Regions from separate parts of the Azotosporobacter soli genome, predicted to be linked through region 3. Evidence: riboswitches for the same ligand, from Rfam matches in the RefSeq annotation. Region 3 holds a riboswitch; each other region holds the start of a gene.
What was found. A riboswitch is a leader RNA that binds a small molecule or an ion and turns the genes downstream of it on or off. The one in region 3 is predicted to bind thiamine pyrophosphate.
Positions count from the first base shown of each region.

Region 1 (3,998 bases), on a different contig from region 3:
CTGGCTAACTTGGGCGCATCGCCGGTCAGCAGCAAAATGTGGCGCAGGCCGCTGGCGGCAATCGCTTTTCCTTCCGCCTCGACTTGGTCGAGCTGCAAATGGTGGCGCGGGATCAATTGCTGGCTGGAGAAACCGCAATACAGGCAGCGGTTGCTGCAATAATCGGAAAGATAAAGCGGCGTGTAGAGCAAGATGGTGCGGCCGAAATGCTGCACGGTCAGTTGATGCGCTTTTTGCGCCAGCGCTTCAAGATAGGCTTCTGCAGCAGGCGAGAGCAAGGCGGCAAAATCATCCGGCGTTAACTGAGACTTATGCAATGCCTGCTCGACCTGCTCTTTTGTCGCCTGAAAGGAAATGCTTTGATAGCGCCGATACTCCTGCGCGAAGCCCGTCAGCATGATGCTTCCAGAAAGCCGGTCAATGGCGAAGAGGCGCTCGCATATTGCCGGATGCTGCCGGCGCCCGCCAGATAAGCCTGGCGACCGGAGATTACGCTATGTGCAAACGCTTCGGCCATCAAAAGCGGATCGGAAGCGCTCGCGATCGCCGTGTTCAAGAGACAGGCGGCAGCCCCCATTTCCATTGCTTCACAGGCCTGCGACGGTTTGCCGATTCCGGCGTCGACAATGATCGGCAGCGGTATTTCTTCGATTAAAATACGGATCAGTTCTTTTGTCTGCAGCCCGCGGTTGCTGCCGATCGGAGCGCCAAGCGGCATGACCGCGGCGGCGCCAGCTTTAACAAGAGCCTTGGCAACCATCAGATCGGGGCTGACATAGGGTAAAACGACAAAGCCTTCTGCCGCTAAAATTTCCGTGGCCTTTACCGTTTCAAAGCCATCCGGCAGCAGATACTTTTGATCGGAAATCACTTCGATCTTGATCCAGTCGCCGCAGCCGGCCGCTTTGGCCAAACGTGCCAAGCGCACCGCTTCTTCGGCGTTGCGCGCGCCGGATGTGTTCGGCAGCAATTGAACATCGGCGGGAATATGCGCCAGGATGTTGCGATCAGGATTCGAAAGGTCGACGCGCCGCAATGCGACGGTAATGACCTGAGAACCGGAGCGGGCGACAATATCGGGGATCAGTGCGTCATCGGCATATTTGCCGCTGCCGATAAAAAGGCGGCTCGTTAATTCGCGTCCGCCAAGCAGTAAAGGTTCCATCATGCTTAGCCTCCTCCTACGAAACGTAATACTTCTAAATGATCTTCTTCCTTTAAGAGCAATGTGCTCCAGTCGGATTGCGGAATAATATTGCCGTTATGTTCGACGATTACTTTTGCGGGCTCCAGATTTCTTGCGCGCAAGAAATCATAGAGCGAGCAGGGTGCTGTCAATACTTCGGACTGGCCGTTCAATGTAATGTTCATAAAGCTACCTCCTTGCAGAATAATCGGCAAATAAAAAAAGCCTGTCTTTGCAGACAAGCTTGACAGCGTTTCGTGATTCCCTGACCCAGGCGCGCTGGCAGCTTCCCTACGGTGGTCCTAACCACATCAGGTTCAAAGGGTCGAAAACATTCGTTTTCTCTCAGCCTTGCGGCTCCCCCAGCTGTGTTTACCTATAGAATTGTTTGATTCGATTATAGTCTGAAACAAGAAGTCATGTAAAGAGTTTTCGGCAGAAGGCGGAAAAAATAAAATCAGCAATGACTAATTTTTGCTAAGCGGCAAGTCGCTCTTCGCTGACAACGGCCACGGTCTGACTGGCCGCGGCGCGACGCAGCAGAAGATAAGCAGAGGCGCCGAATAACGCGCCCAGCAAGAAAAGCGTGAGGATGTGCTGTCCCAGCTGCGGCGCATGCCCGCTTAACGCCATGTTGCGCAGCGGTGCGGCGAAATAGCTGAGCGGAAAGAGGTAGTGAAGATATTGTGCGCCGTTGATCATCGCGACTTGCGGCCAGACATAGCCGGAAAAGATGAAGGAGCTTATGGAATAAACGAGCGAAAATTGCGTGAAGCTCACTTCGTCCTGAAACAGGTTGGCTGACAGCGCGGCCAGCATCAGCACCGCAAAGATGAAAGCGCCGCCGAATGCGAAGAGCGGCCCAAAACCGATCCGCCAGGGAAGATGGAAGACGAAGACGATCAGCGACAGCGTCAGCGCGTAGGCGAATAGGCCGCAAAGCCAATAGGGGATAAGCTTGCCGAAGAGCAGACGTCCGGGAGAAATGCGCTTCAAGAGACGGCGGTCGGATAACTCATAAAGGATTCCGGCGCCGCTTGAAAGAAAGAGGCCCTGCTGCAAGGCGGTCATCGCCAGACCGAGCAGGAAAAAATTCGAATAGCTGAGCGTCGGATTGTCAAGGATGCGCAGGCGGTAGGAAAGCGGCAGCGCTTTGCTCTGCGCCGAACCGGGCAGCTGTCCGATGCTTTCGAGCAAAGAGACGCCGATCTGACTGGAAAAACCGAGCGCGATCTCCTGTGTGGCGGAGATCATCGGGTTGGCAAGCGTGATGTTCGCACCGTTCGCATCAAGCAACACGTTTGCGGAACGGCCGCTCTTGATGTCGCGCGAAAAATCGGCCGGAATCGCCAATGCGGCAACGGCGGTCTTGTTTCTGAGCGCCTCCTCCATTTCCTCCTGCGAGCTGACTTCTGCGACCAGGCGGAATTTTTCCGAATCGCTGAACGCGCGAATCAGTTGACGGCTGAGTTTGGACTGATCCTGATCGTAGACCAACAGAGGGATGTCGTTGATGACATGACTGTGGTAGAGCGTACCGAAGAGCAAAGCATAGATGATCGAAGCGCCGAAAAGGAAGACGGCTCGTTGTCGGTCTACGAGGAAGATCTGTTTCAGTTCTCGCCAAAACAGTTGACGCAACGTCATGACGCCACCTCCTTCGAATTACGTTTCAGCAAGAGACAGGCCGTCGAGAGGAAGAAGACGGCGAACGCGAGCAGGCTGGCGATGCTTTGCCAGAATACCGGAGTATAACCGGCCAGCAGCAGGTCGCGCAGCGGGTCGGCGCAGTAACTCAGCGGCATCAAAGCGGAGAAGATATAGGAAAAATCATTCATCGCCATGAACGGCCAGCTAAAGCCGCTGAAAAGCGAGGCCGGCATGATATAGAGCATCGGTTTTCGTACCGCGTCCAATTCGTCCTTGGCTGCGGAAGAGAAGAAACTGCCGACGCTGACCAACGCTCCGGTGAAGGTAAAGCCCAAAAGACCGATTTGCCATAGGCTGCCGCGGATCGGAATGGCAAAGACGAAGTGGATCATAGTCAGATAAGACAGATAGGCGATGAAGGAACAGAGCCAATACGCGCAGAGACGACCCGCCAGAGAAACCGCGCCTTCACGGCGTTGGCGCTGGCGCAGCATCACGCCGCAGGTCGCGAGCATGATGCCGAGCTGCAGCGTATGAGCGCCGAGACTGGGCAGCATGAAATAGTTATAGGCGGAGGTCGGGTTGTTCAAAAGGCGGATGCCGAGACGCAGCGGAGCGGCGTTGCGAAGCGCCTGATCCGGCTGCTCGTCGATGACTTCGAGCAGTTTGGCGGCAGCGCCGGCTGCAAAAGTCTGGATGATCTCCTGGCTCGTGCTGGCTATCGCATTCGCGTACAAGAGGTTGTCGCTGCTGCTCGTCACCAGGAGCTGCGAGGCCCGATTGCTCTTGATGTCGAGGGAGAAAGCAGGCGGGATGCTGAGCGCGGCCAAAGCGGCGTTTTCCTGCAGCGCGTTTTCGAGCTCTTCCTGGCTGTCTACCTGAAGAACGATGTCATAGCGCTCCGAATCGGCAAAGGCCTGCACCAAGGCGCGGCTGACCTTGGTCTGATCCTGGTCATAGACAACGGTCGGAATGTTCTTGATGACGTTGCCGCCGTAGACGGAACCGAAGGCCAGGCTGCAGAAGAGAGGGACGCCGAACAGCAGCAGCGCCAGCTTCGGTTGACGGCGAAAGATATGGCGCAGTTCGTCCTTGAAACCGCCGAACCAACCTGATCTAGACATGCGACCCTACGATGCGGAAGCGCATGCCGGGGCGCAAT
Region 1 is NZ_JAUAOA010000001.1:290,360-294,357, reverse strand. Features, by position in the region: gene thiH (2-iminoacetate synthase ThiH) at 1-398, opposite strand, end outside; gene QTL79_RS01310 (thiazole synthase) at 392-1,168, opposite strand; gene thiS (sulfur carrier protein ThiS) at 1,171-1,371, opposite strand; TPP riboswitch at 1,458-1,560, opposite strand; gene QTL79_RS01300 (ABC transporter permease) at 1,664-2,833, opposite strand; gene QTL79_RS01295 (ABC transporter permease) at 2,830-3,960, opposite strand; gene QTL79_RS01290 (HlyD family secretion protein) at 3,953-3,998, opposite strand, start outside.
Region 1: it holds a riboswitch for thiamine pyrophosphate, as region 3 does, so the genes downstream of both, thiS (sulfur carrier protein ThiS) here and thiT (energy-coupled thiamine transporter ThiT) in region 3, are expected to answer to the same signal.

Region 2 (3,998 bases), on a different contig from region 3:
ATTCTTCGCGCAAAAAAATTCACCATTCAAAAACTGCCCGGCAACGATCAGCGCATCGACGGCATGATCAATTTACGCGGCAAGATCATTTATCTTTTTAATCTCTGCAGCAAGCTGGACATCCCGCACCGCGAGATCAGTCCGGAAAGTAAGATTGTTTTGGTCCAGGTGTCGGAAGGCAGCGTCGGCTTCATCGTCGACGAGGTCAACGACATCGTCCGCTTCGACACCGACGAGATCGAACCGGCGCCCTTTTTCGTTTCCGCCAAGGACGCCCAATACATCAGCGGCGTCGGCAAGATCGATGAACGTCTGCTGGTCATTCTCAAGTTGGATCATCTGCTTTCGGTCGAAGAACTGGAGTCGCTGCCCGAATCCGTATGAACCGCCCCGTGAAAAGCCGGGCGCAGGCCAAACGTCTGCGCCCGGCTTTCCCTTTTTCGCCGCAGCACAGGATTTTAACCGGCTACGCCGAATGAAGCATTTATGAAGTTTTTTCACGATACGAAGGAGGTTTCCCGATGTCCATCCGCACCGACCGTTTGCGTCAATTTTTAGCCGGCATCGCCTGCGACGCTGTGCTTGTCAGCAAAAAAGAAAACGTCCGCTATTATTCGGGCTTTAGCGGCAGCAATGCCCAACTCCTGATCACACCGGATCAGGCCTGGCTGCTAACCGATTTTCGTTACGTCGAGCAGGCCACGCAGCAAGCGCCGGATTTTTCGATCCTGCGCTACAGCGGTTCGCCCTATCCGGTCATGACCGAAACGCTGGCGTCTGCCTATCCTGGCAAGAAGTTGACGATCGCCTTCGAAGGCGACTTTGTCGTTCACGATACTTTTGAAGCCTTGAAGACGGCATTGCCGGAATCTGCCTGGCAAAGCTGCAGCCTGGAGTCGCTGCGCATGCAAAAAGACGCCGAAGAGCTGCGCCTCATCCATCAGGCGATGGAAATTAGCCAGCAGGCTTTTGCGCAGATTCTGCCGCTGATTAAACCCGGTGCAAGAGAATGCGACATCGCTCTGGAACTCGAGTTTGCAATGCGTCGCCGCGGCGCAGAAGGCAAGGCGTTCGATTTCATCGTCGCCTCCGGAGCGCGCGGTGCGCTGCCGCACGGCGTGGCCAGCGAAAAGGAATTGTGTGAAGGCGAATTGGTGACGCTGGACTTCGGGGCAGTGTATAAAGGCTACCATTCCGATATGACGCGCACGCTTTGCCTTGGCACGGCAAGCGAAAAACAGCTCGAAATCTACAACCTCGTCCTCAAGGCGCAGGAAGTCGGCTGCGCCGCAATCCAACCCGGCATCACCGGCAAAGACGTCGATGCCGCGGCGCGGCAGGTCATCATCAGCGGCGGTTACGGCGAGCAATTCGGTCATGGCCTTGGGCACGGTCTTGGACTGATGATCCACGAAGAACCGCGCCTCAGTCCGGTCGGCGACCGGATACTGACGATCGGCACGCCGGTCACCGTAGAACCGGGCATCTATCTTCCCGGTTGGGGCGGCGTCCGGATCGAGGACACCGTGGTCGTCTCGGCGGACGGCTGCATTAACCTGACTGCCGGAACCGGCAAAGAGCTGCTGGAGATCCGCTGATCTCTTTCAATCGATCCCTGCCGCGTAAAGTACGGTTGCAATTTTACGCCGCCTGCTTTATGATTAAGACAATTAAATATGGGCAAGGGGAGCCGGTATCGCCGGCTGAGAAATGCACCGCTAAGTGCATGACCCTTATACCTGATCTGGATTATGCCAGCGTAGGAATTGCCAGCCGACTCACAAGCCGTCAGCGCATCTTTCTCTGGATGCGCTGTTTTTATTTTATTCCATGAACACAGGAGGAATTCCGGATGAACTTAAAGCAGCAGCTGGCCGAGGCGCTCGAGCGCGTCCAGGCGCAAAACCCGTTGATCCACCAACTGACAAACTTCGTCACCGCCAACGACTGCGCCAATGTCACACTGGCGCTCGGCGCGTCGCCGGTAATGGCTGACGACCCGGGCGAAGCGGCGGAAATGAGCAGCGCCGCCGACGCACTGGTTCTAAATATCGGCACGCTCGATCACAGCCGTCTGCCCGCCATGCTCTTGGCCGGTCAGGCGGCGGCAGAGAAAGGCATTCCGATTATTTTTGATCCGGTCGGCGTCGGCGCGACCGCGCTGCGCAGCGCCGCGGCACAGGAGATCATTCGCTGCCTGCCGCTCAGCGTGATTCGCGGCAACCGTTCCGAAATCAAACAACTGGCCGGCTTTGCCTCTGTTATCAAAGGCGTCGACGCGCAGGAAGACGACGACGAAGAAATCAACGATCTTCCGGCAATCGCACGCGACTTGGCCCAGCGTCTCGACTGTGTTGTTTGCGTTACCGGCAGACAGGATCTCGTCGTCGACAAGCATCGCCTCTGTCTGATCAGCAACGGACATCCTTTTCTCTCTCGCATCACAGGTACCGGCTGCATGGCAAGCGCGCTGATCGCTTCCTGCTGCGCAGTCTGCGGCGATCCGTTCCTCGGTGCTATAACCGGCCTCACCGTCATGGGCGTGGCGGGCGAAACGGCGCAGGCTACACTGCGGGAAGGCGAGGGACTAGGCACGTTTCGCCTGCGTCTCTTCGACGCCATTTCCACTCTGACGCCCGAAACTTTCGCCGCAAAAGCGCGGCTCACAACAACCATAAAGGAGGCTCCCTCATGCCGCTACGCCAACTGACTTTTAGCGCTTTATTCGTCGCCATCGCCGTCTTTTCCGCCCATATCGTCTATATCCCGGTCGGCATCGCCAAATGCTTTCCGATCCAGCATGCGATCAATGTCCTGCTGGCCGTGCTGCTCGGCACTCGCTATGCGGTCAGTGCAGCCTTTACCACCTCACTACTGCGCAATCTGCTCGGCACAGGCTCCTTGCTCGCGTTCCCCGGCAGCATGATTGGCGCAGCCTGCGCCGGTTTCTTGTACCAAAAAACCGGGCGCATCTGGGGCGCGATCCTCGGCGAAATCATCGGTACCGGACTGATCGGCGGCTTGTTGGCCTTTCCGATCGCCAAATTCCTCCTTGGCTCGCAGGTCGGTGCTTTTTTCTTCATCATTCCGTTTCTGATCAGCACCACCGGCGGCAGCCTGCTCGCCTATCTGCTCTGTCAAACGCCGCTTGCCTCGTTCTGCCGCGAGCGCTTGGGGCAATGACTAGTGGCTAGTGGCTAGTGGCTAGTGGCTAGTGGCTAGTGGCTTTTAATTTTACGTGCGATACGCCGCTTTAAAGCATATGCCAACGCCCGTTTCATTTTCCGCTGACTTCCTGTAAAATAAGAGTACTAATAAAAATTGCAGGAGGACGCTGCGTTGGATATACGAAACCTTGCCTATTTCATCGAAGTCGCCCGGCAGAAAAATTTCAGCAAGGCGGCGGAAACCTTGCATGTCTCACAACCGTCGATCAGTAAGGCGGTCAAGGATTTGGAAAACAGACTGAACGTCACGCTTTTTTACCGAAGCACCAAATACGTCGAGTTGACCGATGCCGGCGAAACGATTCTCGAGCAGGCGCAGCAGATCGTCTCCTCGTTTCAAAATCTCACGGCTCAGCTAGATGGGCTCACGCAGATCCGAACCGGCACGATCCATATCGGTTTTCCGCCGATTACCGCGGTAACAAGCTTCTCACACCTGTTGAGCGCTTTTCGCCGCGCTTATCCGCAGATTCAGATCCATCTCTATGAATCCGGGCCGAAAAAAGTCGAGGCTTCCGTTCAGGACGGTCTCTTGGACCTCGGTCTCTTCACGCCGGACGACGCCAGCGATGAATATGACCGCATCTGGTTCGAACAGGATCCGCTCGATGTCATCCTTCACCCCGGTCATCCTTTGACTTCGCGTTCGCAGCTCGTCCTTCAGGATCTGGCGAAAGAACAGTTCATCCTCTTCAGCAGCGAATACAAACTGCATGATATGATCATCGATTGTTGCAAGAAAGCCGGCTTCTCGCCGTCGATCGCGCTCGA
Region 2 is NZ_JAUAOA010000020.1:19,614-23,611, reverse strand. Features, by position in the region: gene QTL79_RS14395 (chemotaxis protein CheW) at 1-384, shown strand, start outside; gene QTL79_RS14390 (M24 family metallopeptidase) at 522-1,598, shown strand; TPP riboswitch at 1,674-1,784, shown strand; gene thiM (hydroxyethylthiazole kinase) at 1,853-2,710, shown strand; gene thiW (energy coupling factor transporter S component ThiW) at 2,692-3,183, shown strand; gene QTL79_RS14375 (LysR family transcriptional regulator) at 3,340-3,998, shown strand, end outside.
Region 2: it holds a riboswitch for thiamine pyrophosphate, as region 3 does, so the genes downstream of both, thiM (hydroxyethylthiazole kinase) here and thiT (energy-coupled thiamine transporter ThiT) in region 3, are expected to answer to the same signal.

Region 3 (3,998 bases):
CTGCGTCTCAATTTCTCCGTCATCAAAAAACCGTTGATGGCAGCTGGCGTGCTGAACGCACAGCAACTGGGCATCATGGGCTCGGTCTTTTTTGCCACGTACGGCATCGGTAAGTTCGTCAACAGCTTCCTGGCTGACCGGATGAACAACAAGCGTTTCTTTGCTTTGGGACTTTTTCTTTCCTCGGTTATTACTGTAATTATGGGCTTCACCAATGAATATCTGCCGCTCGTTGTTCTCTGGGGCATCAACGGCTGGTTCCAATCGTTCGGCGCCGGTCCTTGCATCGTTTCGCTGAATCAATGGTTCAGCAACCGTGAACGCGGCACCTTTTACGGCATCTGGTTCACGAGCCATAACTTGGGCGCAGCCTTCACTTACATGGCAACGGCAACGATCGTCGGCGCTTACAGCTGGAAAATGGGCTTCATCATGCCGGGCCTCTTCTGTATGCTCGGTTCGCTGCTGATCTATTTCTTCATGTATGACCGTCCGGAAACCTATGGTCTGCCGAATGTCGCAGAATTCAAAAACGATCATGCTCCGATCGTTGAAAAGGAAAAATCCGTCGGCGCGCTGCAATGGGAAGTCGTTAAGCGTCCTGCGGTCTGGATTCTTGGTCTTTCCAGCTTATGCTGCTACATTTCCCGTTATGCGATTGAAAGCTGGGGCATCATCTATCTGACCGAAGCCAAAGGCTATTCTACGCTCGGCGCCAGCGGCGTCTTGGGTGTAATGCAGTTCGCCGGCATCTTCGGCGCACTGACTTGCGGTCTCGTCTCCGACAAATTCTTTAACCACAAACGCAACATGCCTGCTTTGATTTACGGCGTTCTTTACGCTTTGTCGATTGCTTTGTTCGTCTGGGCTCCGGCGCATCCGATGATCGACATGGGCAGCATGGTCCTCTACGGCTTCACGATGGGCGCATTGGTTTGCTACCTGGGCGGTCTGATGGCCGTTGACATTTGTCCGAAACGCGCTACCGGCGCGGCAATGGGCATGATCGGCCTCTTGAGCTATGGCGGCGCAGCGGCGCAAGAAGTCGTCAGCGGTTATTTGATCAATTCGCACATGACCATCGTCAATGGCAAAAAAGTCTATGACTTTGCACTGGCTGCCGATTTCTGGGTCGGCGCAGCGGTCGTATCCTTTATCCTGGCCGCTTTGGTCTGGAACGTTAAAGCTAAAGACTAAATTCTTTTCGCATAAGGCCGTCTGCTGCAGTGAAAGTCTCGGCAGACGGCTTTTTATTGCCGTCAAAGAAGAAGAGAGCCCGCAATGATTGCAGGCTCTCTTCTTTGCGTTTTATAAAATTACTGCGGCAAGGAATAGGAACGCCTTTCTCTGTCAAAGATGCCGTACAAGCGCTTTAATGGCAGCGCCGCCATTACAACTAGGCAGATAACGCCTTCCACACCGATAAACGTGCCATTTACCATCAATGAATACCAGTAGGGCGACATGCCAGGTGGCGCATAACTGCCAAAAAAGACGACGCCGGAAATAAAGTGGCAGATAAAACGTCCGAACATAGCCACTACCGTCCCCATCATTACATGTTCCTTGAAATAGCCGATTAAGCCAAGCGCAATAAAGGGCAGCGGATAGTCAAACAGCACCTGCAGCGGATGAAGCACATACGGGTCCAAGACCAGCGTAATGATGCCGTAGAGAAAACCGGCTAAAAAGCCGACTTCCGGTCCATAAAAGAGCGCTAAGAGCAAAATAGGCGCCATACTGCCCAGCGTGATGCTGCCTCCCTGCGGCAGATGGTAGAGCCGGAACACTTTCAAGACCGTCGCCAGCGCGAGCATCATGCCGATATTGGCCATCACACGCGGCGTTAAAGGGACTTTTCGCATGCGAAGACTTGCTAAAATCAATAATATAAGCCCCGCAAGCGTAAGCAGCGATGTGGGATGAGCCGTCAATTCCGTCAGATTTTTCGTTAAGGTTGCCGCGTCAATCATATTTTCTCCCCCTTTTATCAATAAAAAAAACCACGACCCGAAAAGAGTCCTGGCAAAAACGGCAGGCTTCCCTTCGCTGGCATTATCCAGATCAGGTGTAAGGGTTAATGAGGCAACGTCTCATCTCTCAGCCCTGGCGGGCACCCCTAGCAATACGCGTATTTAGTTTGTCCTAATCATATTATACTCCGCACAACTTGACAAGCATCCCAGGAAAAATAGATGCCCAGCCAACCGCTTTCTACCTGAAAGGCCGGTTTCTCGTCTTTTTCCGGCCGGTTGCAAAGCGTTGCCGGACGCGTCGGTTCGAGCAGCTCGGATGGAAGACTCCAATGTCCCCCCTTCATTTGCACACCGTTGCAAGGCCCGGCAAGCGGCAAAAGCGAGATCACTTCAGGCGCTTGCCAATCGATAATTTCAAACGACGCCGGTCCCGGCAATAAGACCAGCGCCTCCTGCTCATCCGCCATGATCCAGCCCCGTATGCCCCATTCCCTGCTCCAGATCAGACTGGTCGCGTTAGCCCAGGCATGGTCGAAACGTCCGCCAAACGCGCCGCTTACGATGACCGCTGCGCCATCGAACGTTTTTCCGGCCTCTTGTAAAACCAACTGCAAATCGGTCCAGTCCTTATCTTGCGGAAAGAGCGCCACACGGCTGCCCTGTTCTGAGGCCCATTGCCAGCCGGCAATCGTCCCGCTGTCCCGATCGCCAAGCAGTACTTCCGGAACGATGCCGGCCAGTCGGCAGGCATCTACGCCGCGATCGGCGCACCAGACATGACGCTGCACGCTGCAGCTCGTCAGCCATTCGCTTTGCGGCATCCGCCCGCCCGCTACCACCAGCAGCTGTTCTTGCCCCAAGGAAAATGAAAACCGCCCCGTCAACTGAGGCAGTCGTATGATCTGCTCATCTATCACGATCTGCTCCTTTTGCAAACTGAATCTCTCTATGATAAACTAAACCGGATACTATGAAACTGAGGTGAATTCTTTGCGCATGCATCTATCTGTCTTATTTCTTGCCGCCTGCCTTTTTTTCCTGCCAACCGCTTCGGCAAATGCCGCTTACTGGCTTAACGGCTCACCTGTCGAAAGCATCGACAGCGCCGCCTCCGAGCAGGATCTTAAAGAACTGACGCCGCAAAACGAGTGGTATGGTCGTTTTACCGATCACCCGGCCGGCTACAGCCTTTTGATTCCGTCCTCTTTACAGGAAGACTTCACTCTTTCGCCGGTGCGCAACGTCTTTTTTAATGATACGACGCGCATCGAGATCTACTATGACAATTTTTCCGGTACGGAAAACAACAGCCGCGATTATATTTCCTATGGAAATCGTTTCACGCTGAACACGAATGATCATACGGTTTTGGCGGAAGACTCACGCACGATCAACGGCTTGCGCGCACATATCCTGGAGTGGCAGCGTCGGCCACTGGCGCATATCGAGAACGACAAGCGTTATTATGCCAGCGCCGAATTCGTGAAAAACGCGAAAGAAGTCTATACGGTTTTCATCAAATCCAGTCAGCCGATTACAAACGCGCGCGAGATCTTCAGCAGTTTCCGCCTCGCTGCGCAGACAGGACGCGCGGTCTACAGCAAACCGCTGCTGCCGGCGCGCTCCGCAATGAACAAAGAAACGGCCGCACTCTTTCAATCCGTTTTCTCCGCCAAAGCGCTTTTAAGCTGGGGCATGTTTGAACCCTCGGCGCCGGAAACGATGTCCTATCTGACTGCGATCGAAGAAAAGCTTAACTATCCGCTTAATTTCATCATCCGTTACCACACGCTGGAAGAGAGACTCCCGCTGCGCGGTTTGCAACAGGCCTATGCTGCGGGCAAAGTTGTCGAGCTTACCTTCCAGTCGATCCGCCCCGGCAACGCGGTGGCAATGTCGGCGGCCAATTACCGTAAAGACAACGCCAGCACGATTTATGATATTCTCGACGGCAAGTACGACGCTTATCTCGATGAATATGCGCAAAGCCTGAAAGAATTCAACCATCCGATCCTCTTCCGT
Region 3 is NZ_JAUAOA010000037.1:2,168-6,165, reverse strand. Features, by position in the region: gene QTL79_RS17830 (MFS transporter) at 1-1,197, shown strand, start outside; gene thiT (energy-coupled thiamine transporter ThiT) at 1,317-1,973, opposite strand; TPP riboswitch at 2,025-2,131, opposite strand; gene QTL79_RS17820 (thiamine diphosphokinase) at 2,150-2,893, opposite strand; gene QTL79_RS17815 (glycoside hydrolase family 26 protein) at 2,973-3,998, shown strand, end outside.